Regions from separate parts of the Ensifer sp. ENS03 genome, predicted to be linked through region 1. Evidence: predicted binding sites of a transcription regulator. Region 1 holds the regulator's gene; each other region holds the start of a gene.

Region 1 (7,164 bases):
TGCGGCACGCTATCGACGTGCCCGCACGGAGGTCATTCTAACGCCTTAGTCGGCCCTGGGTCGCTACCTTCAGGCCGCGGCGTTGCCGCTTGCCTTGCGAACCGCCTCGGCGGCGCGTTCGATACGTGCGAGCCCCTCGCGCGCCTCTTCCGCCGTCACGGTCAGCGGCGGCAGAAGACGCAGGACATTTTCGCCCGCCGGCACGGCCAGGAGCTTTTCGGCGCGGATTTCCTTCAGCAGATCGGCCGAAGGGCCCTTCACCTTGATGCCCAGCATCAAACCGTCGCCGCGGATGTCCTCGATGACATCAGGGAAACGGTCCTTGAGCGACGCAAGGCCCTGGCGGAAGACCAGCGCGACATCGCGCACATGCGTCAGGAATCCGTCGGCCAGAACGACGTCGAGCACGGCGTTGCCGACGGCCATGGCCAGCGGGTTGCCGCCATATGTGGAGCCATGCGTGCCCGCCACCATACCAGATGCGGCTTCCTCAGTCGCGAGGCAGGCGCCGAACGGGAAGCCACCGCCGATACCCTTGGCGACCGCCATGATATCCGGACGGATATCCGCCCATTCATGGGCAAACAGCTTGCCGGTACGGCCGACGCCGGTCTGGACCTCGTCGAGGATCAAGAGCAGGCCGAACTCGTCGCAGAGCGCGCGCAGTTCCTGCATGAACTCCTTGGTCGCCGGACGGATGCCGCCCTCGCCCTGGATCGGCTCGATCAGGATCGCTGCGGTTTCCTCGGTGATCGCATTCTTGACCGCGGCGATGTCGCCGAACGGAACCTGGTAGAAGCCCGGCGCCTTCGGCCCGAAACCTTCGATGTATTTCTGCTGACCACCGGCGGCGATCGTCGCGATCGTGCGGCCGTGGAAGGCGCCTTCGAAGGTGATGACGTGGAACTTCTCCGGGTGGCCCTTGGAGAAGTGGTAACGCCGTGCCGTCTTGATGGCGCATTCCAGCGCTTCCGCGCCCGAATTGGTGAAGAAGACCTTGTCGGCAAAGGTCACCGCCGTCAGCCGGCGGCCGAGGCTTTCCTGGCCCGCAATTTCATAAAGGTTGGACAGGTGCCAGACCTTGTCGGCCTGCGCCTTCAGCGCTTCGACCAGGTGCGGGTGCGCGTGGCCGAGCGAGTTCACGGCAACGCCGGCACCGAAATCGAGATAACGCGTGCCGTCTTCAGCGATCAGCCAGGCGCCCTCTCCTCGCTCGAAACGCAACGGCGCGCGCATGTAGGTATCGTAAAGCGGCGTGGTTGCAGTCATGCGAGGCTCTCCTTCACTCCAGATCGACATCGATCCCGCGCCTCACGCGGGCCGATAAAAATCAAAAATGCCGCCTTTCGGCGGCGCAGGCACTATTCCCATTTCGCGCTGCAATGTCAACAAAACCAAGCCTTGCAGCGCAACATGAAGGGTCGATTCCTGGCAGCAGAAAAATCGTCCGGGAGGGCTTGCAAAAATGCAACGCTGGCCGAGCAAGTTGGGGAAAACTACGAAATCGATTCGGCCTGATTCCCGGGACTCTTGCCACAGAGTCCAGCGGTCAGTACGTTAACATTCAATTACTAGACGCATGCGGCGGACCTAGTCACCAAAAGAGTTATCGCGTTTGCAACCCCGGGGTTTAGCCGGGGTGCGGTGAGGGATTCTGCCATCCCCAACGCTGAGAACGGAGAGTGCAGAAATGAACTGGACTGACGAGCGGGTGGAGAAACTGAAGAAGCTTTGGTCCGAGGGCCTGAGCGCAAGCCAGATCGCGGCACAGCTCGGCGGCGTCAGCCGTAACGCTGTCATCGGCAAGGTTCACCGCCTGAGCCTGCCAGGTCGCGCCAAGGCCGGTGGCAGCACCACGACGGCGGCCCGTCCGAAGCGCCCGACTTCGGCACCGCGCGCGCCGAACTACGCTTCGCGCGTTTCGACCCGCCCGGTTGCACGCGCGGCCGGCGCTGTCGTTCTCAAGGAAGAAATCGAAGTCGATCTCGTTGCCGAGCAGGATTTCAGCACCCGCACCGACGTTGTCGTGCCGATGTCGCGCCGCCTCGAGCTGACCCAGCTCACCGAGCGCACCTGCAAGTGGCCGATCGGCGACCCGCTGAAGGAAGAGTTTCACTTCTGCGGCAACGATTCCCCGGAAGCCTCGCCTTACTGCACCTTTCATGCGCGGCTGGCCTACCAGCCGTCGGGGGAGCGCCGCAGGGCTCGCTAAGAAGCTGGACCGCATTGATAAAGGAAGGGGCCGATCGGCCCCTTTTTTTGTTGGCGACGTTCAGACCGCTCAGCTTTCGAGCGAATAGCCGGCGCCGCGAACGGTGCGGATCACGTCGGGCATGTTCGAGAAGTTCAGAGCCTTGCGCAGACGACCGACATGCACGTCGACGGTTCGCTCGTCGACATAGATGTCATGCCCCCAGACGCCATCCAGAAGCTGCGAGCGAGAGAAGACGCGGCCCGGCGAGGACATGAGGAACTCCAGAAGACGGAACTCGGTCGGGCCGAGGCGCACCTCGCGGCTGCGGCGATGAACGCGGTGGGTCTCGCGGTCGAGTTCGATGTCGCCGCAGCGAAGCAGCGTCGAGAGCACCTCGGGCTTTGCCCGGCGCAGCATCGCCTTGACGCGCGCCATCAGCTCCGGCGTCGAGAAGGGCTTGACCACGTAGTCGTCGGCACCGGTCGCCAGACCCCGGACGCGCTCGCTTTCCTCGCCGCGCGCCGTCAGCATGATGATCGGCAGACGTTCGGTCTCCGGACGCTGGCGCAGCCGACGGCAAAGTTCAATGCCGGAAACACCGGGCAGCATCCAGTCGAGGATAAGCAGGTCGGGCAGCCGCTCCTGAAGCCGGATCTCCGCCTCGTCGCCCCGCAGGATCGTATCGACGTCGAAGCCCTCGGCTTCCAGATTGTAACGCAGCAGAACGCTCAGCGCCTCTTCGTCTTCGACTACGGCGATTTTTGGCAACATCAGGTAACGTCTCCTTACCGCGGGCGGCCTTTGGACTCATCGGCCCGGCCGGCGCTCAGACACTCTAAATCTGGAGCACATCCGCCGTTTTCAAAGGCGGGGCGAAAACCGCATGCTTCAGATACAGGAATTCGGGGCCGCGACCGAAGCCGCGACCGGATCAGATTTCAAAGGGCATGCATGCTTACGGCGCGCTTGGCGCTCAGTCGTTGACCGAGCCCAGCGTCGACGTGGTGTCATCCTTCGGACGCTCGCCTTCCGGCTGAGCACCCGTCGCCATGTAATAGATCGTCTCAGCGATATTGGTCGCGTGGTCGCCGATGCGCTCGATGTTCTTGGCGCAGAACAGAAGATGCGTGCAGGGCGTGATGTTGCGCGGATCTTCCATCATGTAGGTCAAGAGCTCGCGGAACAGCGAGGTGTAGATCGCGTCGATCTCCTCGTCACGCTCGCGGATGCTGTTGGCCTTTTCCGGCGAGCGCGAGGCGTAGACGTCGAGCACTTCCTTGAGCTGGACGAGAGCGAGCTCTGCCAGATGCTCGAGGCCACGGGCGAGCTTGCGCGGAATGCCGGAGCCGGCGACCGCGATCACGCGCTTGGCGGTGTTCTTGCCAAGGTCGCCGACGCGTTCCAGATCGGAGGCGATGCGGATCGACCCCATGATCTCACGCAGGTCGGCGGCGACCGGCTGACGCTTGGCGATCGTGACGATCGCCTTCTCACCGATCTGGCGCTCGGCGTCGTCGAGGACGGTGTCGTCCGAGATCACCTTCTGTGCGAGAGCCAGGTCGGAGTTGACCAGCGCGCGAACGGACTCGGCGACCATCTGTTCGGCGAGGCCGCCCATCTCCGAGATGCGGCGCGTCAGGTACTTCAGTTCTTCGTCATAGGCGGACATGATATGCATGGACATGATCGTCGATCCTTACGGGCGCTTTGCAGTTACTGTTGCAGCCTTATGCGGCCTCAGCCGAAGCGGCCCATGATGTAATCCTGGGTGCGCTGGTCATCCGGATTGGTGAACATCTTGTCTGTGTCGTTCTCCTCGACGAGATTGCCGAGGTGGAACATGGCGGTGCGCTGCGAAACGCGGGCGGCCTGCTGCATCGAGTGGGTCACGATGACGATCGTGAAGTTCGTGCGCAGCTCGTGGATGAGCTCTTCGACCTTGGCGGTCGCGATCGGATCGAGAGCCGAGCACGGCTCGTCCATGAGGATGACTTCCGGGCTCACGGCGACGGCACGTGCGATGCAGAGGCGCTGCTGCTGACCACCGGAAAGGCCGGTGCCGGGCTCCTGCAGACGGTCCTTTACCTCGTTCCACAGACCGGCCTTCTGCAGGCTGGTCTCGACCACTTCGTCAAAGTCGGCCTTGGTGCGGGCAAGTCCGTGAATCCGCGGACCGTAGGCGACGTTGTCGTAGATCGACTTCGGGAACGGGTTCGGCTTCTGGAAGACCATGCCGACGCGGGCGCGAAGCTCGACGACGTCGATCGTCGGGTCGTAGATGTCGTCCTCGTCGAGCGTGATCTTGCCGGTGACGCGGCAGTTCTCGATCGTGTCGTTCATGCGGTTCAGCGTGCGCAGGAAGGTCGACTTGCCGCAACCCGAAGGACCGATCAGCGCCGTGACCGTGTTCTCGCGGATGTTGAGGTTGACGTCGAAAAGCGCACGCTTCTCGCCGTAATAGACCGACACATCCTTGCCGATCATCTTGTAGGGCACGGTGTTCATTTTCTGATCCAGAGCCTTCTCGACTGCTGCTTCTGACATGATGTTCATAGTAATTACCTCACTACCAGCGGCGCTCAAAGCGACGTCGCAACAGAATGGCTCCAAGGTTCATGACGACCAGGAAGATGAGAAGAATGATGATTGCGCCGGAGGTGCGCTCGACGAAGGCGCGCTCCGCCTCGTTGGCCCACATGTAGATCTGCACCGGCAGTGCCGTCGACGGTTCCATCGGCGAACCGGGAAAATCGACGACGAAGGCGACCATGCCGATCAGGAGCAGCGGCGCGGTTTCACCAAGCGCGTGGGCAAGACCGATGATGGTGCCGGTCAGGATGCCCGGCATCGCCAGCGGCAGCACGTGGTGGAAGATGGTCTGCATCTTCGACGCACCGAGACCGAGGGCCGCCGAGCGGATCGACGGCGGGACCGCCTTCAACGCGGCACGGGTGGCGATGATGATCGTCGGCAGGGTCATCAACGTCAGCACGAAGCCGCCGACGACGGCTGCCGAGCGCGGCATGCCGGCGAAGTTGATGAAGACGGCGAGACCCAGGAGGCCGTAGACGATCGACGGAACGGCCGCGAGGTTGTTGATGTTGACCTCGATCAGGTCGGTCAGCCGGTTCTTCGGCGCAAACTCCTCGAGGTAGATCGAGGCGGCGACGCCGATCGGAAGCGACAGCACCAGCACGATCAGCATCATGTAGAGCGAGCCGAGGGCAGCGACGCCGACGCCTGCCGCTTCGGGACGGCTGGAGGCGCCGAAGGTGAAGATGCCGGTGTTGAAGCTCTTCTTCAGGATGCCGGCGCTCGCCAGCTCGTTCATCCAGGTGACCTGCTGGTCCTTGACCTTGCGCTTGCCCTCATCGACCGAGAGATCGATCTGGCCCTTGAAGGCGGAGTCGATGTTGGCCTCGGCCAGCAGCGTGACAGGAACCGTCTTGCCGATGATCGACGGGTCGGCGGCGACCATGTCGCGCAATAGCGTGCGGGAGCTCGCGGAAACCATGTCGGTCGCCTGCTTGACCTGCGGCCGCTTGGTGGCGTCGATGCCGAGCTGCTTGACGAGCGCGTCGCGCACCAACAGCGGATAGTTGGCGGTCATCAGCACCTTGCCGTCGGTCGCGCGTTCGCCTTTGGGGTCGATGACCTTTTCGGTGAATTCGATCGGCAGCGTAATCGTCGTCTGCTGGAATGCGGTGTAGCCGTTGGAAAAGACGGTCCACAGCAGCAATGCCAGGAAGAAGAGACCGGTGCTGATCGCGGCCATGCCGTAGAAGCGGAACCGGCGTTCGGCAGCATAGCGACGCTTGATGCCGATATCGCGCTTGGCGGATGCGGGACGGGCGGAGATCCGGACGGTCGGGGAAGCGATGTCGGTCATTCGTACTGTTCCCGGTATTTGCGCACGATGTAGAGCGCGTAAATGTTGAGGCCGAGCGTGATGACGAAGAGCGTGATGCCCAGTGCGAAGGCCACCAGCGTCTGCGGCGAGGTGAACTCGAGGTCACCAGTCAGCTGGTTGACGATCTTAACGGTCACCGTCGTCATCGGCTCGAAGGGATTGATCTGCATGCGGGCCGCCACACCGGCTGCCAGCACCACGATCATGGTCTCGCCGACGGCGCGCGAGGCGGTGAGCAGCAGCGCGCCGACGATTCCCGGGAGGGCTGCCGGAAGGATGACCTTCTTGACCGTCTCCGAGCGGGTGGCGCCAAGGCCGAGCGAGCCGTCACGAAGTGCCCGCGGCACCTGGGTGATGATGTCGTCCGACAGCGACGACACGAATGGGATCAGCATGATGCCCATGACGATGCCCGCCGTCAGAACGCTCTGTGCCTGGATGAAGTTCTGGTAGTTGCCGGTCATGAGACCGTTCATCTGGGCGGAGATGTCACGCAAGAACGGGCCAACGGTCACCAGCGCAAAGAAACCGTAGACGATGGTCGGGATGCCGGCGAGCACTTCGAGCAGCGGCTTTGCGGTCGAACGCAGGCGCGGGCTTGCATATTCCGCCATGTAGATCGCCGCGAAGAGGCCGATCGGCACCGCAAACAGCATGGCGACGAAGGCGATGTAGAGCGTGCCGGCAAGAAGCGGGATGAGGCCGAACTGGCCCGAAGCGCCGCCGCTGCCGGCAGCGGCAAACCGCGGATCCCATACCGTGCCGAAGAAGAACTCGAACGGCGAGACCATGGTGAAGAAGCGTCCGGCTTCCGACAGCATCGAGGCGACGATGCCGACCGTCGTCAGGATGGCGATGGAGGACGCGACGATCAGCGAGCCGAGAATGACCCGCTCGACCTGGTTGCGGGCGCGGAAGCGGGTCGCGACGTTGCGGATGGCGTAGACGCCGCCGGCAATCGCGATCAGCAGAACGGCGACCGTCATCAGCCAGCGGTTGGTCGCGGTCATCGCGTTGAAGTGCTTGGCGACGGTGACCATGTAGGGATCGCCTTCGCCAG
Region 2 (7,164 bases), 680 kb from region 1:
CAAGGTGAACCTCGTGCGGCCGCTGCTGCCCGATATGGGCGAGGTCTTCTGCGAGGGGCGCATCGTGCATCGTGGCCGCACCATCGCGACCTCCGAAGCCTGGCTGCGCGACCGTAACGGCAAGTTGCTCGCCCACGGCACCGAAACCTGCGCCATCTTCCCGATCGACAATCTCAGGCGTTAAAGCAATTCCAGGAAAAGTGCGAAGCGGTTTTCCGCCCGGAATTGCGTCACTTCAAGCTGAGCAATTCCAGGAAAAGTGCGAAGCGGTTTTCTGCCCGGAATTGCGTCACTTCAAGCTGAGCAATTCCAGGAAAAGTGCGAAGCGGTTTTCTGCCCGGAATTGCGTCGCTCAAGCAATGTCGGAAGCAAGAAACGCCGCGCAGAATGGCGCGGCGTTCCTCTTTGTAATCGCAGTCCTGATCAGCCGATGCGGCCGCCGCCCTGCTTCGTTACGGCGACGACAGCCGGACGTACCGGCATGTCGTCCTGGAAGTCCGGCCAGCGGGTGGCCGGCGTCTCGTAAGTTGCAAGGCCGGCGTCGCCCGGGTGCTGGACGGCGAGGAAGAATGTGTCCGAGGTCGGGTTGAAGCAGGGGCCGCACATTTCGGCGCCGACCGGCACGCGGAAGAAGAGCTTCGACGTGCCACGGGCGGCGCCGTCCGTGTCGATCGCCCAGATGCCGTCGGTGCGGCCGGTGTCCTTCTCGTTGTTGCCGTCGGTCGATACCCAGAGGCGGCCATCGGTGTCGATGGCGCAATTGTCGGGCATGCCGAACCAGCCGTTCTTGGTGGTGGCGGTCGAGAACGAAGCGCCGACCTCGGCAACGCTCGGATCGCCGCACTTCAAGAGAACGTCCCAGCGGCTCTTCAGCGACGCGAAGTCGCCGTCGGTCTCGGTGATCTCGACGATGTGGCCGAAGGCGTTCTTGGCGCGCGGGTTGGCCGCGTCGACTTCTTCGGCCTTGCGCTTGGTGTTGTTGGTCAGCATCACGTAGACCTTGCCCGTCTTCGGGTTCGGCTGAACGTCTTCCGGACGGTCCATCTTGGTGGCACCGAGCGCGTCGGAGGCAAGACGGGTGTTGATCAGCACGTCCGCCTGCGAGGCAAAGCCGTTGGCTTCGGTCAGCGGGCCTTCGCCGTGCGTCAGCGGCATCCAGGTGACGGAGCCGTCTTCGTCGAACCTGGCGACATAGAGCGTGCCCTCGTCGAAGAGGTCCATGTTGGCGGCGCGATCGCCAGGGTTGAAAGTACCCTTGGTCACGAACTTGTAGACATAGTCGTAGCGCTCGTCGTCGCCGGAATAGAGCACGACGCGGCCGTCCTTGTTGACGATCGATTCGCAGCCTTCGTGCTTGAAGCGGCCGAGGGCTGTGCGCTTCTTCGGCACCGACGTCGGATCAAGCGCGTCGACCTCGACGATCCAGCCGAAGCGATTGGCTTCGTTCGGCTCTTTGGAGACGTCGAAACGGTCGTAGAAGGACGCCCATTCATACTGGCCGCCCGGTGCGCCCAGCCGCTTCAGCTGCTTGTATTCCGGATGGTCCTCGGCAATCTCGCCGCCGAAATAGCCGTTGAAGTTTTCTTCGGCCATCATGTAGGTGCCCCAGGCGGTGACGCCGCCGGCACAGTTGTTGAGCGTGCCGAACACCTTTTTGCCGGTCGGGTCGGACGGCGTCTTCAGGCGGTCGTGACCGGCGGCCGGGCCGGTGATCTGCATCTCGGTGTTGACGGTGATGCGACGGTTGTTCTTGCCGTCGAGAACCGGCTGCCACTTGCCGTCGACCTTGCGGATCTCGATGATCGTGCCGCCATGTGCGGCCATCTCGATGTCGACCAGCTCCTTGCTGTATTCGCCGAGAACGACCTTCTCTTCCTCGACTTCCTTGCCGTCCTTCGTCACCTTTTCCTTCACGACGCTGGCGAAGGCCGGGAACATCAGTTCGGCATTGGTGTATTCGTGGTTGACGACGAGCAGGCCGTGGTCGGCGCTGCCGTCGAGCGGGATGAAGCCAACATAGTCGTTGTTGTAGCCGAACAGCTTTTCCTGGGCAGCGGCCGTCTGGTTCTTCGGGTCGAACTCCGGGCTGTCGGCGAAGATCTTGTCGCCCCAGCGAAGCAGGACGTCGGCATCGTAACCTTCGGCCACATGGTGCTTTTCGTCGACGCCGGCTTCGATCTCGGTAAAGTCGAAGCGCGAACCCTCCTCGGCGCGTGCCTCTTCGGCGGTCAGGAGAGCGAGCGGGCTGACGGTGGTCGAGATCGCGGCAACTGCCAGCGAGCCGCCGATGAACGACCGGCGCGAGAAGCGGCGGTGGATGATGTCGCCCATCGTCGGATTGGCGGAACAGTTGTGGCCGACATCTTCCAGCTCTTCCCTGCGTTCCGTCAGCGTCTTGAATTCGGTCTCTTCCGTCTGGGCGAGATGCTTGTCCATGATCGGGTCTCCTGGTTGAACGATGGAAACCACCGCGCAAGGCAGCGGTGTTCATCCGCCTGTACCAGCTGCCCCATGACAGTTCTGCGACATTTCCGTGAAGAGATTACAGCGCTCGGCCGTCTATAGATTTGGCGCTTGCATAAAAGTCTGTATGGTTGCGCGCGCCGGCGATTGCGACTGCCAGGGGAAAGTATGTTCGAACTTATTGCTTTAGCTGCCTTTATTCTGGCCCTGTCCGCCTATCTCGGCAACCGAAGGACGACCGAGCGTCTTGGTGCCGAACTCGCCGCCCTCAAGGCGGAGGTCGTGGCGCTGAAGGCCGCTCCGGGGGGAGGCGCCCCGGCTGAAACGGCGACCGAGGCGTTTGCGGCTGCGGACGAGTTGTCGGCCATGTCGGAGACGCCGGAGCCAGAGACGCTGGACGATGCCGCTGCCGCCTTCTCGGCCAGTGCGCGCGAGGGCGCGCGGATTTTCGGCGATGCGGAAGGAGCCGCGGCCAAAATCGAGGGCGAGGAGACGATCGCTGCCAGCACGGAAGCACCGCAGCCGGTCGCAACCGTACCCCGTCAGACCGAAAGCCTGGAAAGTCGCCTCGGCGCCCGTTGGGCCGTCTGGGTTGGCGGCATCGCGTTGGCGCTCGGCGGCGTCTTCATGGTCAAGTATTCAATCGATGCCGGGCTGTTGAGCCCGGCGGTTCGCCTGACGCTTGCTGCCTTGTTCGGCCTCCTGCTGATGGCGGCAGGCGAGGTCATCCGTCGGCGCGCGGTGCCCGTGATCGCCAACGAATTCCAGAACGCCATGATCCCCGGCATCCTGACGGCGGCCGGTGCCGTCACCCTCTTCGGGGTCGCCTATGCCGCCTATGGCATCTACGACTATATCGGCACGGGCACGGCCTTCGTTCTCCTGGCGGCGATTTCGCTCGCCACGGTTGGTCTGTCGCTGCTGCATGGGCAGGCGCTCGCTGGCCTCGGCCTGCTTGCCTCGCTGATCACGCCGGCGCTGGTTTCGAGCAACGAACCGCGCCCCTGGGTTCTTTTCGGCTTCCTCGCGATCGTTTGGCTCGCGACCCTGCTTGCATCGCGGCTGCGCCGATGGACCGTAGTGCCGACGCTTGCCAATGTTGGCATAGGGCTCTGGGGCCTTGCCTATGTCGCTGCGGCATCGCCCTTCGAAGCACGGCCGGTCGCTTTCGTCCTACTTGTGATGATCGCCGGCATCGGACTTATCTGGCCTGCCGCCATCGAACGGGAGCCAGTGGCAGAAGCGCGCGAAGTGCGTGATGCGACTGAAGGGTCCGAAATGCTGGAGCCGACCGAAGCGACAACCCGACCCCGGGCCGTCGTCGGGCCATGGGAACGCCTGTTCGTTCCACCGCACGCGGCAATCTCCATTTCGGCCGCGATCGTCGTCACCATGCTTGCGCTCCTCCTCATCAGCCCGGCAGTCTATGCGGTCCGCTTTCCGGTGGCGGAGTTTGCAGTTGTCGTTGCGGCGCTGGCGGCGTTGGGCGCCTGGCGGACAACGGCAGTCTATCCCGCCGTGCTTTCAGCGGTCGGCGCTGTTGCTGGCGTCTGGAGCCTGACGGCGCTGAGCGGCGTGCTCGCCTATCTCGATCCCTCGCTGGCCGACGCTCTTCCGGCAGTCGTCCTGCCCGGGCGCACCGCGATGATCACCGCAATGCTGCTTGCGGCGCTGTTCGTCGCACTCGGCGGTTTCGTGCTGTCGCGCCGGCTCGTCGCCCATCCGCAATATTCGACACTCTGGGCGGGCATCGCCGCGGTCGTTCCGGTCGCGCTCGTCGCGATGTCGTTCTTGATGACCGGCAACTATTCCTTCGACCTGCCGCACGGCCTGTTCTCGCTCGTCGCCGGGGCGGCGCTGTTGGCGCTTGCGGACTGGCTCTACCGCCGCGAAAGCGAGGCGATGGCGCGCGATACGGCGGCCGGCTTGCTGGTGGCCGGCTCCTTCACCTTTCTCGTGCTTGCCCTCCACGCCCGGACGGACGGGCTGGTCACGACGCTTGCGATCGCCGTGCTCGGCACGGCCTATGCGCTCGCCACGCGGATCCGCACCTGGCCGATTCTTCCGTGGATGACTGGTGCAGCGGCCGTCGTCGTACTCGGGCGCATCGCCTGGGAGCCGACGATCGTCGGTGCCGGCAATCTCGGCACTACGCCCGTCTTCAATGCGCTGCTGCCGGGCTACGGCATTCCCGCCGTGCTGCTTGCAGGCTCCGCCTATTTCCTGAGATCCTGGCCAGGCACGCGCGTGCGCAACCTGCTGCAGGCGCTTGCCAGCCTTTTCGTGCTGTTGACGCTCGCGATCCTGGTGCGTCATGCGATGAACGGCGGCGTGCTCGACAGCGCGGTGCCGACCCTCGGCGAGCAGTCGATCTACACGCTGCTGGCAATCGGCGCCTCGGCGATCTTCATGAGCCTCGACATGAAATCACCGAGCCCGGTCTTCCGCTACGGCGGCATGGGCCTCGGCGTGCTCTCGATGCTGTCGGTGCTTTCGGCGCATCTCCTCGGCCTCAACCCCTATTTCAGCGGCGAACTGCTGGGGCGCATCCCGTTCTTCGACCTGCTGTTGATCGGTTACCTGTTACCGGGGCTCGGCTATGCGGGGCTCGCCTGGTATGCACGCGACAAGCGGCCCTTGCCCTATGTCATGGCACTTGCGGTCAGCGGCGCGGTGCTTGCTTTCGCCTGGGCGAGCCTCACGGTCCGCCGTGTCTGGCAGGGGGAAAACATCGCGGACTGGAAGGGCTTTCTGCAGGGCGAGACCTACACCTATTCGGTCGTCTGGCTGCTGCTCGGCGTGCTGCTGCTGGTGCTCGGCTCGCGCTTCCATGCCAAGAGCATCCGCATCGCGTCGGCCGTTCTGGTCTTCGTTGCCGTGCTGAAGGTGTTCCTGATCGACATGTCCAACCTCGAAGGTTTCCTGCGGGCTCTGTCCTTCATCGGCCTTGGCGGGGTATTGATCGGGATAGGGCTCTTCTACCAGAAGATCTTGTCCGGCGTTGGCGCTGCACCGACGGCGCCGGCAAAGCCTGCCGAACAGCAATAGGACATCATGACAGAGATTTCGAAACTCGCGGCCGCCTTCGCGCCGCATGAGGAACTTGCGGCGGCGTTGCTGCCGCATGCCTTCGCCGCCGATGACGGCTCGCACGATGCCGCACATCTGATCCGTGTCTGGAAGAATGCCGCCCGCATCCAGGCGGAGGAGGGCAGTGAGGCGCGTTTGCTCGCCGCCGCGGTGCTGCTGCATGACTGCGTCTCGGTCGAGAAGAACTCGCCCCTGCGCACGCAGGCATCACGACTGGCGGCCGAAAAGGCGACGGGCATTCTGAAAGATCTCGGTTGGGGCACGGATGAGATTGCCGCGGTGGCGCACGCCATCCTGACGCACAGCTTCTCGGCGAACATCCCGCCGGAAACCCTGGAGGCGAAGATCCTTCAGGATGCCGATCGGCTGGATGCGATCGGCATGGTCGGCGCTGCCCGCTGCTTCTACATCGCCGGGCGCATGGGCAGCGGCCTTTACGACCCGCTCGATCCGTTGGCTGAGGCGCGGGCGCTCGATGACAAGGCCTTCGCCATCGATCATTTCGAGACCAAGCTCTTCCGGCTCGCTGACGGGTTCAAGACCGAGGCCGGCCGCCGTCTGGCTCACGAGCGTGAGCAGCGGCTACGCGACGTGCTCGCCATGATGCTGGATGAAATCTAGTTGCCGGGAAGGGCGTGGGGCGCTTTTCTGCGAGCGATTGTGCCGCGCCGATTGCACCGGAACATTTCTCCGTTTCCATCAAACCGAGAAATGATCTAGGCCTTTCAACGGATTGCAGCCGCCCGGTGAATCGGATCGTCAGGCGCTTGAATCAGTTTTTGAAGATGGAAGGAACTGTCCATGAAGGTGACCGGCCTCAACATTCATCCGCTGAAGAGCGGTCGCGCGATTGCCCGCGAGACGGTCTCGGTCAATCTCGACGGCGTCGAGGGTGACCGGCGTTTCATGCTGATCCAGCCGGATGGGCGCTTTATCACCCAGCGCGAACTGCAGACATTGGCGCAGGTTGAGGCGAGCCACATCGATGGCGGCGTGCACCTGAGGATGGGTGAGCGGGAGATCTCCGTCCGCTTCGATCCGGACCGTCGTCTGAACGTCGTCGTTTGGGGCAGCGAGGTCGATGCCGCCGTGTCGGATGAAACGACGGACGAGGTTCTCTCTTCATGGTTCGGCCGCCCGGTCAGGCTCGCCCATATGGACGCCTCGGCCGAACGGCTCGTCGGCGCCGAATGGGCAGGAGCGGCCGCACCCGTCGGCTTTGCCGATGGCTTTCCGATCCTGATCACGACCACGGGTTCGCTTGCCGATCTCAACCGGACGCTCGCCGAAAAGGGCCAGGAACCGGTCGGCATGGAACGGTTCCGCACCAACATCCTCGTCGACTGCGATGAAGCCTGGGAGGAGGATTTCTGGGAGAGCGTCGAGATCGGCGGCATCCGCTTCGATCTCGTCAAACCCTGCTCGCGCTGCATCATGACGACCCAGGACCAGATCACCGGCGAGCGCATCGGCGGCAATCCGATCCAGGGGTTGGCGGAGAAGCGCATGTCGGCCGACCGCCGCGTGACCGGCGTGCTCTTCGGCTGGAATGCGGTGCCGCGCAGCGAAGGCACCGTGAAGCTCGGCGATGAGGTCAAGATCATCGGCCGA
Region 3 (7,164 bases), on a different contig from region 1:
CCCTTCGCGATCCACACCTTTCACTGGGAGACAATCGTGCAGAACCGGACTTGGATACTGGCCGCGGATGGCAACACCGCGCGCATCGTCAAGGGCGTGAACCTGTTGAAGGAAGAGCGCCAGCGGCCGGAGGAGGAGACCTTTCACACCGAACCGAAGCGCGTTCAGGACATCATGGCCGACAAGCCGGGCCGGTCGCATTCGTCCGTCGGACACGGCCGCTCGGCCATGGAATACAAGAGCGATCCCGTTCGCGAGGAGCAGCAGCGCTTTGTTGCGGACGTGGCCGGAAGGCTGGAGAGCTACGCCGCCAACCATGCCTTCGACAGCCTGGTGATTTGCGCAGCACCCCGGACGCTTGGCGATCTCCGCAAGCAGCTTTCCGCCCATGTCCGCGAGCGGACAGTCGCCGAGATCGACCGCAACTGCGTGGCTGCAACCACCGAGCAACTGATCGCAACGGCACGGGCCGCGGTGTTCCCTTAAGGCTCGGCCGCAGCCGGACTTCGTAACGCTTTCCGGTTTACCCAAGGCGTCCCGTCAGAAGTCGGTGGGGACGCCGCCCTCGGCCTTGCGCTTGGCGACAAAGGCATCGAGTTCCTCCTCGATCGCCGGATCGAGGGGCGGGCGCTCGTATTCGTTCAGCTTCTGTTTGAAGATCCGGTTGGCGTGATCGTATGTCGTCGGCCGCCCGGCTTCGGTCCAGGTCTCGAAGTTGCGCCAGTCCGACAGGATCGGTGAATAGAAGGCGGTCTCGTAGCGCTGCAGCGTGTGCAGCGTGCCGAAGTAATGGCCGCCCGGGCCGACGTCGCGCACGGCATCGAGGCCCAGCGCATCTTCGCTGACATCAAGCGGGGTCAGGTATTCCGCCACCATCTGCAACATGTCGACGTCGAGAATGAACTTCTCGAAGGAGGCCGTAAGCCCACCTTCGGTCCAGCCGGCGGCATGCATGACGAAATTGCCGCCCCCTTGCGTCAGCGCCCAGAGCGACATGGCGGATTCGTAGGCCGCTTGAGCGTCCAGCGTATTGGCGGCGTTGGTGTTCGAGGTGCGGTAGGGGATGTTGTAGCGGCGGGCGAGCTGGCCCCCGGCGACCACCGCCTTCATGTATTCCGGCGTGCCGAAGGCGGGCGCTCCGGTCTTCATGTCGACGTTGGAGGTGAAGCCGCCATACATCACGGGTGCGCCGCGCCTGACCATTTGGGTGAAGGCGATGCCGCAGAGCGCTTCGGCGTTCTGCTGGACGAGCGCACCGGCGATCGTCACCGGCGCCATGGCGCCGGCGAGCGTGAAGGGCGTGACGACCACCACCTGGTTGCGCGAGGACATCTCGATGATGCCCTGCAGCATCGGCCCGTCGAGCCGGAGCGGCGAGGAGGTGTTGATGATGGTGAAGAGCGACGGCTCGCGCTCCATCTGCTCCATCGTGATGCCACGGCCGATGCGGGCGATCTCGATGCCGTCGGTGTTGCGCTGCTTGCCCAGCGAATAGACGTGGAACACCTTGTCGGTGAGCTTCACCATGTCGGAGAGGCAATCGAGGTGGCGCACCGAGGCATGGATGTCGACCGGCTCGACCGGATAGCCGCCGGTCGTGTGGACGATGTCATAGGACTGCGCGAGCTTCACCAGCTTTCGGTAGTCTTCCTGGTTGCCGGTGCGGCGGCCGCCGTCCCGGTCTGCGACGAACGGCGCGCTGGCGATCTGGGCGAAGACGAGATTGTTGCCGCCGATCGCGACATTGCGGGCCGGGTTGCGGGCGTGCATGGTGAAGGCCGGAGGAACAGAGGCGATCATGTCCATGATCAGGCCGCGGTCGAAGCGCACCCGGTCGGTGCCGGGCGTCAAGTCGGCGCCAGCCGCCTTCATCCGCTCGCGCGCCTCCGGCAGGATAACGTCCATGCCGATCTCTTCGAGGATCGTCAGCGATGCCTCATGCACCGATTCAAGCGCATCATCCGAAAGTACGGTGGATTTCGCCAGCGTATTGACAAGATTGAGATATTTCCCGCCGGGAGACTTGCGCACACGCTCGGCGCTGCGCCCGCCCGGGCGGCGTCGGCGCTCCAGCGGCGTCGAGGTTGCGTCGCCGGTTGGTGCATCGGGAAACTGATCGTCGTTCATGAAAGACCCACCGTGTTGCCGATGGGGAGTGTGTCGCAGATTCGAGACGGCGATGGCCCGCCATTTGCGACAGTTCAGTTCTCTTGTGGAGTAAAACGCTTGCGCTGACGCATTTCTGCAGTCGGGTGGCGCAACCGTTCAAGACAGGCCGCAATCGCGACGAGCGCTAGGGTCGGTCGCCCCGCAACATCTCGCGTTTGCCGGCAAAACCCTTGCGCTTCTCGACGGCAAAGCCTGCGGCCTGCAAATTGCGTCGGACGAAGCCGGCGGCGGCATAGGTGGCGAAGCTGCCGCCGAGCGTGGTCTTTTCGAAGACCAGCCGCATCAGTTCCTCCGACCACATGTCGGGATTGCGCGACGGCGCGAAGCCGTCGAGATACCATGCTTCGAACGGGTCTTCCGCGCGGGCGACGCCGCCGAGTGCCGCGCCGCAGACGACCGTGAGGCTGACGCCGTCACCAAAGTCGATCTGGACGTCACCATCAGGCTCGGCCGGCCAGCGAGAGGCCAGCGCCTGGCGCTCCGTGTCGATCTCCGGCCAATGGCTGAGGGCGCGCGAAATCTCTTTGGCCGCCATCGGAAAGCGTTCGAAGGACACGAACTGCAGCTGATCGCCAGCGGCCGCGGTCATCTTCCACTGGCGCCACGTCTCGCAGAAATTGAGCCCGGTACCGAAGCCGAGTTCGCCGATGCGGAAGGTGCCCGCACCGACCCAACGATCGGGCAGGCCGTTGCCCGACAGGAAGACGTGGCCGCACTCCAGCCGCCCGTCGGTGCGGCAATAAAAGTGATCGCCAAACTCCCGGGAATAGGGCATATCGCCCTCGTGCCAATCAAGGTTCTGGTGCGCCGGGGGCTCGATCGGGTCTGCGGATCCTGTCATGGCCAAGGCGATAATCCGCCGGCCGGAGAAGGTCAATCGATGAGCGAGCTTTTGGTCGTCGGCGGCGGCATCATGGGGCTGTGGGCCGCCATTTGCGCCACGCGCAGGGGCATGGCCGTGCGGGTCGCCGAGCAACAAGCGATCGGCGCAGGCGCCAGCGGTGGCCTTTTGGGCGCGCTCATGCCGCATATGCCGGATCGCTGGAACGATAAGAAACAGTTCCAATTCGACGCGCTTGTGACGCTCGAGGAAGAGATAGCGGCGCTCGAGGCGGAGACAGGGCTTTCGACCGGCTATCGGCGGACGGGTCGTTTGATCCCGCTTGCCAAGCCTCACCTGCGCGATATCGCCCTCCGGCACGAGCAGGATGCACGGAGCCATTGGCGCGCGGCCGACAGGCAGTTCCACTGGCACGTGAAGGACGACGGGCCTGAGGGCTGGCCGGGTGCTGCCGCGGCGGCGCATGGCATGGTCTTCGACACGCTCGCCGCACGGGTTTCGCCGCGTCGCATGCTTGCTGCGCTCCGCACAGCGCTCCTGCAGGCACCGAACGCCTATTTAGACGAGGGCAGGGGCGTGCGCCGGATCGAGCCGGAACGCGGCCGGGCCGAACTCGACGATGGCACCCGGATCGATTTCGAGGATTGCATCATCGCGGCCGGCGTCGGCAGTTTTCAACTGATCGACGACGTGTCGGTGCCGCTGGCGGAAACGAGCGGCACGGCTGTCAAGGGGCAGGCGGCACTGCTGCGGGCGGAGATCGATCCGGCGCTTCCGGTGATCTTTGCCGACGGCGTTTACATCATCGCGCATGACGACGGACATGTGGCGGTCGGCAGCACCAGCGAAAACAGTTTTGCCGATCCCCTGTCGACGGACGAGCAGCTGGATGAGCTGCTTCGGCGCGCCGTAGCGCTCGCGCCGCGCCTGGCAGGTGCCGAGGTGGTGGAGCGATGGGCAGGGTTGCGCCCGAAAGCGACGGGGCGCGAGCCGATGGCAGGCCGACATCCGGACCATCCGAACGTCTCGGTCCTGACCGGCGGGTTCAAGGTGAGCTTCGGCATCGCACACCGCCTGGCGCGTTTCGTCGTCGAAGAGATCGCCGGTTCTCCGGCGATCGATATTCCCGATTCTTTCTTCTGCCGGAATCACATAGCCGCACTTCGCGAGAAACATCTTTAGGGCCGGACATGCGAAGGGCCCCGCCCGCGGCGGGACCCGAAAGATCGAAAGTCAGGCATTACATCCAGTAGGGCGGCACGCCGTAGTAGTCGTAGACACGGCGTCCGTTTTCCGCGTTCCAGTCGTATTCTTCGGTGCCGTGATATTTCGGCGCGTTTTCGACCTGATCGCGAGTCACATCAGTGCGATAGCCGCCGAGCTTCTCGTCATAGGTCAGCTTTGCCCAAGGCAATGGATAGTGGTCTTCGCCGAGGCCGAGAAAACCGCCGAAGCCGAGCACCGCATAGGCGACGCGCCCGCTGCGCTTCTCGATGATCACGCGCTCGATCGAGCCGATGTGTTTGTCGTCGGGGCCATAGACCCTGGTGCCTTCAACCTTGTCGCTTGCGATCAGGTCGTGGGTCTCCTTGATCCGGGCGTCCTGAAGGTTCGCATTGTGATAGGTCACGCTTCTTCTCCATCCTTGTTTTCGTACCTTTTAGGAACGGGCGATGGCCCGGATGGTTCCGAAAGACGAGGGGCGACGTTCGGACCGCTGCCGCGCTCATCCCCGGCCGACTTCGTCAATCTGTCACGCAAATCACCTAAGACGCGGCCATTGGACAAGTCGGGGTGAGGGCGGAAAACCGCAGCTATTGCTCATCCTGCGCTGACGGATACCCGGAGCCAGCCGATGCGCTATGCCATTTGTTTTACGCCGCCGATGGCCGACCCGCTTTCCGCGACCGCTGCAAGCTGGCTGGGGCGCAATGTCTATTCCGGGGAACCTGCCGAATTGCCGTCGGTCGCGGGCTTGAGCGCCGCGGATGTCGCCTATCACACGGCGGTTCCGCGACGCTTCGGCTTTCATGCGGTGATGATGTCGCCGTTCCGCCTGCATCCGGACATGACGGAACCGAAGCTTCTGAAGGCGCTGATGCATTTTGCCGGCGCCCAGACTCCGTTCGAAATCGATCGCCTGGAGGTCGCCCGCATCGGCCGATGCTTCGGGCTGATGCCGCAGGTGCCGAGCACGGCCATGCATCTGCTTGCGGCCAACGTCGTCCAGGAGTTCGACGCCTTCCGCGCGCCGCTCAGCGAAGACGAGATCGAGCGCTCCGATCCGGATCGGCTGACCGCGCCACAGTTCTCCAACCTGCACCGTTGGGGCGATCCGCATGTGATGGACGAATACTGTTTCCACATGATGCTGACCGGTCCGCTTGCGCCAGACGCGATGCGGCGGGTCGAGGCGCCGCTTCGTGACCTGTTCGAGTCCTGCCTATCAAAACCGCTTTCGATCGGCAGCCTTGCGCTGTTTGTCGAGCAGGAGACGGGCGCACCCATGCGGGTGCATTCGCAGCACCCGCTCGGCAAGATCTCGACGAACACGCGCGCAGAGCGGGCGAAGCGGGCCGCCGCCGACCCGTCGCTGGCGCCGCAAGGCGCGGTCCGGCCGCTGCCGCTGATCGTCGCTGCGCTGATGGCGCAGCGCTAACCGGAAACGGACGCGGGCGAAGCTGCAAAGAGCAGCGCTTTCGGATAGGGCAGGCCGAGGTCCGGCATGTCCGCCGGCGCGAAGTAGCGCAGCGACTTCGTTTCGCCATCGGTGATCGGCTGCTGGGAACCGACGATCCGGCATCGATAGAGGGTAACCACATATTCGACGGGGTCGCCGTTCGGGTAGGTGTAGCGAAACGCTTCTCCGCCGAAGACGCCCAGTATCCGCTCGACCGAGACCGGATAGCCGGTTTCCTCCATAACCTCGCGGATGACCGCATCGACAGGCGTCTCGCCCGGCTCGATCGCGCCGGCCGGCAGGCTCCAGCCTTCGCCACTTGCTTTCTCCTGCAAGAGGACCCGGCCGTCGGAATCGACAATGACGGCCGCCACTGACGGGCAGAGAAGCAGGCCGGAACCGACTTTTTCGCGGAGCGCTTGAATGTAGGATTTCATCTCGATGAGGGCCGTTGTCCTTGCCGATCCATTCAACGCTGTTTCGAAAAATCTCTCAACCTCGGGCTCAGCCGAATTTTTCTGGTAATTTCCGTCAGGGCCGTGGCGCTGCCGCTGCCCTGCCTCACGTCATTTCGGTATCGACAATCCGGTCGGCGGTGATACCGTTCCTAAAAATTCGAAGGGTGATTTGATGTCTGAGACTAAGTATCCGCGCGACCTCGTTGGCTACGGCCGCAATCCGCCGAAGGCAAACTGGCCGGGCGATGCGCGCATCGCCGTGCAGTTCGTGCTGAACTACGAAGAGGGCGGCGAAAGCTGCATTCTCGATGGCGATCCAGCGTCCGAGTGCCTGCTGTCGGAAATTGTCGGCGCGCAGCCCTGGGCTGGCCAGCGTAACCTCAACATGGAATCGATCTACGAATACGGTGCCCGTTCCGGCTTCTGGCGGCTGTGGCGCATGTTCACCAGCCGCAACGTCCCGCTGACCGTCTATGGCGTGACGCAGGCCATGGCGCGCAATCCGGAAGCGGTCGCTGCCATGAAGGAAGCCGGCTGGGAAATCGCCAGCCACGGTCTGCGCTGGCTGGAATACAAGGACGTGCCGGAAGAGGTCGAACGCGAGCATATCCGCGAGGTCGTCCGCCTGCACACGGAGCTCACCGGCGAGCGGCCGCTCGGCATCTACCAGGGCAAGCCTTCGGCCAATACGCTGAAGCTGGTGCTGGAGGAGGGCGGGTTCCTTTACTCCTGCGACAGCTACGCCGACGAACTGCCCTACTGGGTGCCGGGTCTTTCGGCCGACAAGCCGCACCTGATCATTCCCTATACGCTTGATGCCAACGACATGCGCTTTGCGACGCCGCAGGGCTTCAACAGCGGCGACCAGTTCTTCAGCTACCTCAAGGACACATTTGACGTGCTCTACGAGGAAGGTCGCCAGGGCGACGCCAAGATGATGAATATCGGCCTTCACTGCCGTCTCGTCGGCCGCCCGGGCCGCGCTGCTGCGCTCGCTCGCTTCATCGACTACGTCA
Region 4 (7,164 bases), on a different contig from region 1:
CTCCATGAGCGCCTTCGGCGCAGTGCCGGCCGGTATCGGCGATTTCCGCTACGAGGCGATCGTTTCTTCCGCCAACAAGTGCATCGAGGGTGTGCCGGGCTTCGGCTTCGTTATCGCCCGCAAGAGCGAACTGGAGGCAGCCAAGGGGCGCAGCCATTCACTCAGCCTCGATGTGCATGCCCAGTGGGACTACATGAACAAGACCGGCCAGTGGCGCTTCACGCCGCCGACCCACGTTGTCGCGGCTTTCCTGGAGGCCTTGCGTCTGCATCGGGAAGAGGGCGGTGTCGCCGGTCGCGGAGCCCGTTATGCCCGCAACCGCGACGTCATGGTCGCCGGCATGCGCGAGGCCGGTTTCGAGACGTTGCTTGCCGACCAGTGGCTGTCGCCGATCATCGTCACCTTCTTCAGCCCGGCCCACCCGGCCTTCGCCTTCGACCGCTTCTACGACCTGATGAAGGACAAAGGCTTCATCATCTACCCGGGTAAGCTGACGGTGGTCGACAGTTTCCGCGTCGGCTGCATCGGTCGCATGGACGAGCATGTCATGCGCCGCGTGGTCGAGGCCGCCCGCAACTCACTCTCCGAAATGGGTGTCGACAGCGCCGCTCCCCCGGCCGTCGCCCTTGAAGAACGTCGCCGTCTCGCTGCCTGAACTGAGGAAATTACGATGAACAAGATGTCCAAGATCACCGTTACCGCCAACCGTCGCACCTATCCCTGGCCGAATGTCCCGGCCATCGCCATCTGCCTCGACGGCTGCGAGCCGGCCTATCTCGACGAAGCCATCAAGGCCGGGCTGATGCCGACGCTCGAGCGCATCCGCAAGACCGGGACGGAGCGCACCGCGCTCAGCGTTATCCCGAGCTTCACCAATCCGAACAACCTTTCCATCGCCACCGGCCGGCCGCCGGCGATCCACGGCATCTGCGGCAACTATCTCTACGAACCGCAGACGGGTAACGAAGTGATGATGAACGATCCACGCTTCCTGCGCGCCCCGACCATCTTCAAGGCTTTCTACGATGCGGGTGCGAAGGTCGCCGTGGTGACGGCGAAGGACAAGCTCAGGGCGCTGCTCGGCCACGGGCTGAAGTATGACGAGGGCAGGGCCATCTGCTTCTCGTCTGAAAAGGCGGACAAGACGACCGAGGCGGAAAACGGCCTCGACAATGCCTCGGCCTGGCTCGGTCGCGCCGTACCGGAAGTCTATTCGGCCGATCTCTCCGAATTCGTCTTTGCCGCCGGCGTCAAGCTGCTCAAGGAATTTCGGCCGGATGTCATGTACCTGACGACCACCGACTATGTGCAGCACAAATATGCGCCGGGCGTACCCCAGGCGAACGCCTTCTATGAGATGTTCGACAAGTATCTGACCGAACTCGACGCGCTCGGCGCGGCCATCATCGTCACGGCCGACCACGGCATGAAGCCGAAGCACAAGGCGGACGGTTCGCCGGATGTCATCTACGTGCAGGACCTGCTAGACCAATGGCTCGGCAAGGACGCCGCGCGCGTCATCCTGCCGATCACCGACCCCTATGTCGTGCATCACGGCGCGCTCGGCTCGTTTGCCACGGCCTATCTGCCCGAAAGCGCGGACAAGGAGGAGATCATCGAGCGGCTGCAGGCGATCGAAGGCATCGACGTCGTGCTCTCCCGCCCGGAAGCCTGCGTACGCTTCGAGCTGCCCGACGATCGGATCGGCGATCTCGTGCTGATCTCCTCGGAAAACAAGACGCTCGGCACCAGCGAACATCGCCATGATCTGGCGGCGCTGAACGAACCGCTGCGCTCGCATGGCGGCCTGACCGAACAGGCGGTGCCTTTCATCGCCAACCGCAAACTGCCCGAATTGCTGACATCCGCGTCGTTGCGCAATTTCGATGCGTTCTACTACGCGCTCGTCGCAGCCGCCCAGACAACGAACTAGGGAGGGAGCGATGACCAAGGTGGAAACAGCATTTTCAATTCGCCACGAGCCCATGCGGATCGCCGGCAAGACAGTCGATACCGAAGGGCGCATCGAGGTGCGCTACCCTTTCAACGATGCGGTGATCGGCACGGTGCCTGCGGGCAGCGCCGAGCATGCGCGCAAGGCCTTCGAGATCGCGGCCGCCTACCAGCCGAAGCTGACGCGTTACGAGCGTCAGCGCATTCTGCTCAAGACCGCGGATCTGCTCGTTGCCCGCAAGGAGGAGATCTCTGATCTGATCACGCTGGAGCTCGGGATCTCCAAGCAGGACTCGCTCTACGAGGTCGGCCGCGCCTTCGACGTGCTGACGCTCTCGGGCCAGATGTGCATTCATGACGACGGCGAGATCTTCTCCTGCGACCTCACACCACACGGCAAGGCGCGCAAGATCTTCACCACGCGCGAACCGCTCAACGCCATTTCGGCGATCACGCCGTTCAACCATCCGCTCAACATGGTGGCACACAAGGTCGCGCCGGCGGTTGCGACGAACAATTGCGTTGTGCTCAAGCCGACAGAACTGACGCCGATGACGGCGCTTATCTTCGCCGACATTCTCTATGAGGCCGGCCTGCCGCCGGAAATGCTCTCGGTCGTGACCGGCTGGCCCGCCGATATTGGCATGGAGATGATCACCAATCCGAACTTCGACCTCATCACCTTTACCGGCAGCGTTCCAGTCGGCAAGCTGATCGCGGCCCACGCCCACTACAAGCGGCAGATCCTGGAGCTCGGCGGCAACGACCCGCTGATCATCCTCAACGATCTGTCGGACGACGATCTCGCAAGAGCCGCGGATCTGGCCGTTGCCGGCGCGACGAAGAACTCCGGCCAGCGTTGCACCGCTGTGAAACGCATCCTCTGCCAGGAGAGCGTTGCCGACCGCTTCGTGCCGCTGGTGCTCGAGCGAGCGAAAAAGCTGAGGTTCGGCGATCCGATGGACCGGGCGACGGACCTTGGCACGGTCGTCCATGCCAAGGCGGCGGAAGTCTTCGAGCGGCGGGTGCACCGGGCAGCGGAAGAAGGGGCGGAGATCCTCTACGATCCCGGCCGTAAGGGCGCCCTCTTGCCGCCAATCGTTGTCGACCGCGTTAAGCATTCGAGCGAACTGGTGATGGAAGAAACCTTCGCGCCGATCATACCGATCGTGCGCGCGCCCGATGATGACGACGCGCTGATCGCGCTCTCGAACTCAACCGCCTTCGGCCTTTCTTCCGGCGTCTGCACCAATGACTTCCGGCGAATGCAGAAATACATCGCCGGGCTGAAGGTCGGCACGGTCAACATCTGGGAAGTGCCGGGTTACCGGATCGAGATGAGCCCCTTCGGCGGCATCAAGGATTCCGGCAACGGCTACAAGGAAGGCGTCATCGAGGCGATGAAGAGCTTTACCAACGTCAAGACATTCTCCTTGCCATGGTGATCTCAAGCGTTTCCCCCGCTGATTCACCCCTCTGGGAGCCGCCATGGCGGCTCCCTTTTTATTTGCTCCCGCAGCGTCGCGGGGCTCTGCGCGACGCGCAATCTTAGATCTGCTCCTTCATCCGGCAGATTGTGCGAAATCGTATCGAAACCTGCCGCCGCCTTGGTCAAGCGCGGTTTCCATGCCCAGTTCTGCGGCAGAACATCCATAGTTTTTTTCTTCTAATCGATAAGAATAATAAATTTTACTTACAGGAAACCGCTGCGCAGAATGTTTCCCGAAGCCGATCACAACAGGGCAACGACAAGATTGTCCGCCGCGCTTCCCCGGTTTTACCAGGACCTCAGAGGAGAACTTCAATCATGAACAGACGCATGCTCTTTGTGCTTGCCGGCGCCGTTTCCGCTGTGCTTCCTGCCATCGCTGCCGCTGAAACGCAGCTCACCGTCTACACCGCCGTCGAAGCCGTCGACCTCGACCGCTACAAGGCGACCTTCGAAAAGGCCCACCCGGACATCAAGATCAACTGGGTGCGCGATTCCACAGGCGTCATGACCGCCAAGCTGCTTGCAGAAAAGGACAATCCGCAGGCCGATGTCGTCTGGGGGCTCGCTGCAACCTCGCTGCTTCTCTTGAAGACCGAAGGCATGCTGGAACCTTACCAGCCCAAGGGCGTCGAGACGCTCGACCCGAAATTCGTCGACAAGGACACGCCGCCGAGCTGGGTCGGCATGGACGCCTATGTCGCGGCTCTTTGCTACAACACGGTCGAGGGCGAAAAGCTCGGCCTCAAGCCGCCGACGAGTTGGAAAGACCTGACGAACCCCGAATACAAGGGCCACGTGGTGATGCCGAACCCGGCATCCTCGGGCACCGGTTTCCTCGACGTCTCCGGCTGGATGCAGATGTGGGGCGAGGAGAAGGCCTGGGACTACATGGACAAGCTCCACGAGAACATCTCCGCCTACACCCATTCCGGCTCCAAGCCGTGCAAGATGGCAGGCGCCGGTGAAGCCGTCATCGGCGTGTCCTTCGAGTTTCCGGGCGCCAAGGCCAAGAGTGCCGGTGCACCGATCGACATCATCTTCCCCGCCGAGGGTTCGGGCTGGGAGGCCGAGGCAACCGCAATCATCGCTGGCACGGCAAACCTCGAAGCCGCAAAGACGCTCGTCGACTGGTCGGTCACCAAGGAAGCGAACGAAATGTACAATGCCGGCTATGCCGTCGTTGCCTATCCGGGCGTCGCCAAGCAGGTCGAGCACCTGCCCGACGACATCGCTTCCCGGATGATCGTCAACGACTTCGAGTGGGCCGCAAACAACCGCTCTGACATCCTCAAGGAATGGCAGAAGCGTTACGACGCCAAGTCTGAACCGAAGAGCTGAGCCTGATCGGCCGGGCGCAGCGCCTTCGCGCTGCGCCCCATCGCATTTCTCGGAAAGAAAATCCCTCAAGCCAGCGGAGCTTGCAGATGAGGCATGCCCTGTCGATCGAACCGACGCCCACCAGCCGTCAGCACTTCGCCGATGACGCGGCCGCGGAGCCGGCCCCCTACTTGCAGATCTCGGATCTCTGGAAGACCTATGGCGATTTCGTCGCGCTTCGCGACATTTCGCTGTCGATTGCCAGGGGCGAGTTCGTCTGTTTTCTCGGCCCGTCCGGCTGCGGCAAGACGACGTTGCTGCGAGCCATCGCCGGTCTCGACCTGCAGACGCAAGGCACCATCCTGCAAGACGGCCGCAATATCTCGACGCTGCCGGCTTCTAGCCGCGACTATGGCATCGTCTTCCAGTCTTATGCGCTCTTTCCCAATCTGACGATCGAGCAGAACATCGCCTTTGGCCTGGAAAACACCGGCCGATCGAAGGCGGGGGTCGCATCCCGGGTCGCCGAACTCTTGGAAACGGTCGGCCTTTCGGCGCACGGCAAGAAGTATCCGGCCCAGCTTTCCGGTGGCCAGCAACAGCGCATCGCGCTTGCCCGCGCCATCGCCATCTCGCCGGGGCTATTGTTGCTCGACGAGCCGCTGTCGGCACTCGACGCCAAGGTTCGCGTGCACCTTCGCCATGAGATCAAGGCGCTGCAGAGAAAGCTCGGTGTGACGACCATCATGGTGACGCACGACCAGGAGGAGGCCCTCGCCATGGCCGACCGGATCGTCGTCATGAACCACGGCGTCATCGAGCAGGTCGGCTCGCCGACCGAAATCTACCGTCATCCCGAAACGCTGTTCGTCGCCGACTTCATCGGCGAGACCAATCAGTTCGAAGCCCGGGTTCTTGGAGATGACGAAGTCGAGATCGGCCACTCCGCCTTTTGCTGTTCGACGGAGGATTTTTCCGCCGGCCATGCGGCAACGGCGGTCGTCCGCCCGGTCGACATCATTCCCCACGGAGCCGATGCCCATGCCGTCAACGCCAGCGACCGGCCGGCCACACCGCAGAACCTGATCGATGCCGAGGTGCGCGAGATGGAGTTCCTCGGCATGTTCTGGCGCACGCGCCTGACGGCCCCGCGTCTCGGCGAGCGCACGCTGGTTGCCGACTTCTCCGTCAACGCGGTGAGACGCCTCCGGATCGAAACCGGCGGCGCCATCCAGGTGGAGATCCCGCGCGAACGCCTGCTGCTCTATCCGAGGGGGGCTGGACGATGAACATGGTTCTGGAAGCACCCCACCTTCCCCTGATCGGCAAGCGGCTGCGCCAGGAATCCTCCAAAGACGACCGCATCAAGCTCGGCTTCATGGCGGTCATCGGGCTATATCTGGTCGTCGCGCTTGGCGCGCCGCTCTTCGTCATGCTGTCGAAGTCGCTGTCGACCTACCGGTTCGAGCTTTCGGCTTTCGAGTTCCAGGTGAGCGACGAGACGGGGGCGAACTGGGGGCCGGTCGTCACCGCCGAAGACCTGAACCGGGAACTCGGGGCGGTGACGGAAGCCGAGCTTTCCAGCAGTTCCGACGGACGGCTCGCGGCCACAAAATTATTCCCGGATTTCAAGTTCCGCAGCCCCGTTCACTACCGTATTCGCGGCACGAACGACGATGCCGCCTTCCTGGTCGGCTCCACCCTCGAAAAGGGGACTGAGTGGCGGGACTATGATTCCGGTACCTTCCGGCGCGTCGTGCTGCGACCCGCGCGCGCTCTGGGTTTTACGAACTTCACGACCTATTTCTCGACGCCGGCGCTTGCGCAGTCGATCTACAATTCCGTGCTGATGGCGGTGATCAGCACGGTGTTCACGATCTCGGTCGCCTTTGCGCTTGCCTACGGCCTGACGCGCAGCTGCATGCCGCTCAAAGGGCTTTTCCGCGGCATCCTGACGATCCCGATCCTGGTGCCGTCACTCTTGCCGGGCATTGCACTCGTCTATCTCTTCGGCAATCAGGGCATCTTCAGGGATTGGCTTTTTGGCTATTCGATCTACGGGCCGATCGGCATCGTCATCGGCTCTGTTTTCTTCACCCTGCCGCATGCCTTCCTGATCATCCTGACGGCGCTCTCGATTGCCGATGCTCGCCACTATGAGGCGGCCGCATCGCTCAAAGCCAGCAAATGGCGGACCTTCACGACCGTCACGGTGCCCGGCGCGCGCTTCGGCATCGTCTCTGCGGCCTTCGTCGTCTTCACGCTTGTCATCACCGATTTTGGCCTGCCCAAGGTGATCGGCGGACAATACGGCATGCTCGCCGTCGACATTTACAAGCAGGTGATCGGCCAGCAGAACTTCGAGATGGGCGCGGTCGTTTCCGTCATCCTGCTGGTGCCGG

What was found. The regulator PhoB, encoded in region 1, activates phosphate uptake and scavenging genes when phosphate is short. The targets are predictions, from matches to a motif close to TGTCATNNANCTGTCAT.
Region 2: a site for PhoB is predicted at 2,512-2,528, ahead of IB263_RS05600 (PhoX family phosphatase). Genes of this name have one in related genera too.
Region 3: a site for PhoB is predicted at 4,751-4,767, ahead of IB263_RS11875 (DUF1045 domain-containing protein). Genes of this name have one in related genera too.
Region 4: a site for PhoB is predicted at 3,688-3,704, ahead of IB263_RS21715 (putative 2-aminoethylphosphonate ABC transporter substrate-binding protein). Genes of this name have one in related genera too.

Annotation. Positions count from the first base shown of each region.
Region 1 is NZ_JACVAV010000001.1:454,262-461,425, reverse strand. It holds gene IB263_RS02305 (aspartate aminotransferase family protein) at 70-1,269, opposite strand; gene IB263_RS02300 (GcrA family cell cycle regulator) at 1,691-2,212, shown strand; gene phoB (phosphate regulon transcriptional regulator PhoB) at 2,282-2,965, opposite strand; gene phoU (phosphate signaling complex protein PhoU) at 3,168-3,881, opposite strand; gene pstB (phosphate ABC transporter ATP-binding protein PstB) at 3,932-4,747, opposite strand; gene pstA (phosphate ABC transporter permease PstA) at 4,761-6,083, opposite strand; gene pstC (phosphate ABC transporter permease subunit PstC) at 6,080-7,164, opposite strand, start outside.
Region 2 is NZ_JACVAV010000001.1:1,139,105-1,146,268, forward strand. It holds gene IB263_RS05595 (PaaI family thioesterase) at 1-184, shown strand, start outside; gene IB263_RS05600 (PhoX family phosphatase) at 424-2,436, opposite strand; gene IB263_RS05605 (DUF2339 domain-containing protein) at 2,632-5,511, shown strand; gene IB263_RS05610 (HD domain-containing protein) at 5,518-6,174, shown strand; gene IB263_RS05615 (MOSC domain-containing protein) at 6,355-7,164, shown strand, end outside.
Region 3 is NZ_JACVAV010000002.1:1,049,842-1,057,005, reverse strand. It holds gene IB263_RS11900 (host attachment protein) at 37-486, shown strand; gene IB263_RS11895 (trimethylamine methyltransferase family protein) at 541-2,127, opposite strand; gene mnmD (tRNA (5-methylaminomethyl-2-thiouridine)(34)-methyltransferase MnmD) at 2,294-3,010, opposite strand; gene IB263_RS11885 (FAD-binding oxidoreductase) at 3,050-4,192, shown strand; gene IB263_RS11880 (PRC-barrel domain-containing protein) at 4,251-4,640, opposite strand; gene IB263_RS11875 (DUF1045 domain-containing protein) at 4,866-5,669, shown strand; gene IB263_RS11870 (NUDIX domain-containing protein) at 5,666-6,127, opposite strand; gene puuE (allantoinase PuuE) at 6,321-7,164, shown strand, end outside.
Region 4 is NZ_JACVAV010000006.1:284,452-291,615, forward strand. It holds gene IB263_RS21700 (2-aminoethylphosphonate--pyruvate transaminase) at 1-655, shown strand, start outside; gene phnA (phosphonoacetate hydrolase) at 671-1,933, shown strand; gene phnY (phosphonoacetaldehyde dehydrogenase) at 1,944-3,398, shown strand; gene IB263_RS21715 (putative 2-aminoethylphosphonate ABC transporter substrate-binding protein) at 3,761-4,783, shown strand; gene IB263_RS21720 (putative 2-aminoethylphosphonate ABC transporter ATP-binding protein) at 4,870-6,051, shown strand; gene IB263_RS21725 (putative 2-aminoethylphosphonate ABC transporter permease subunit) at 6,054-7,164, shown strand, end outside.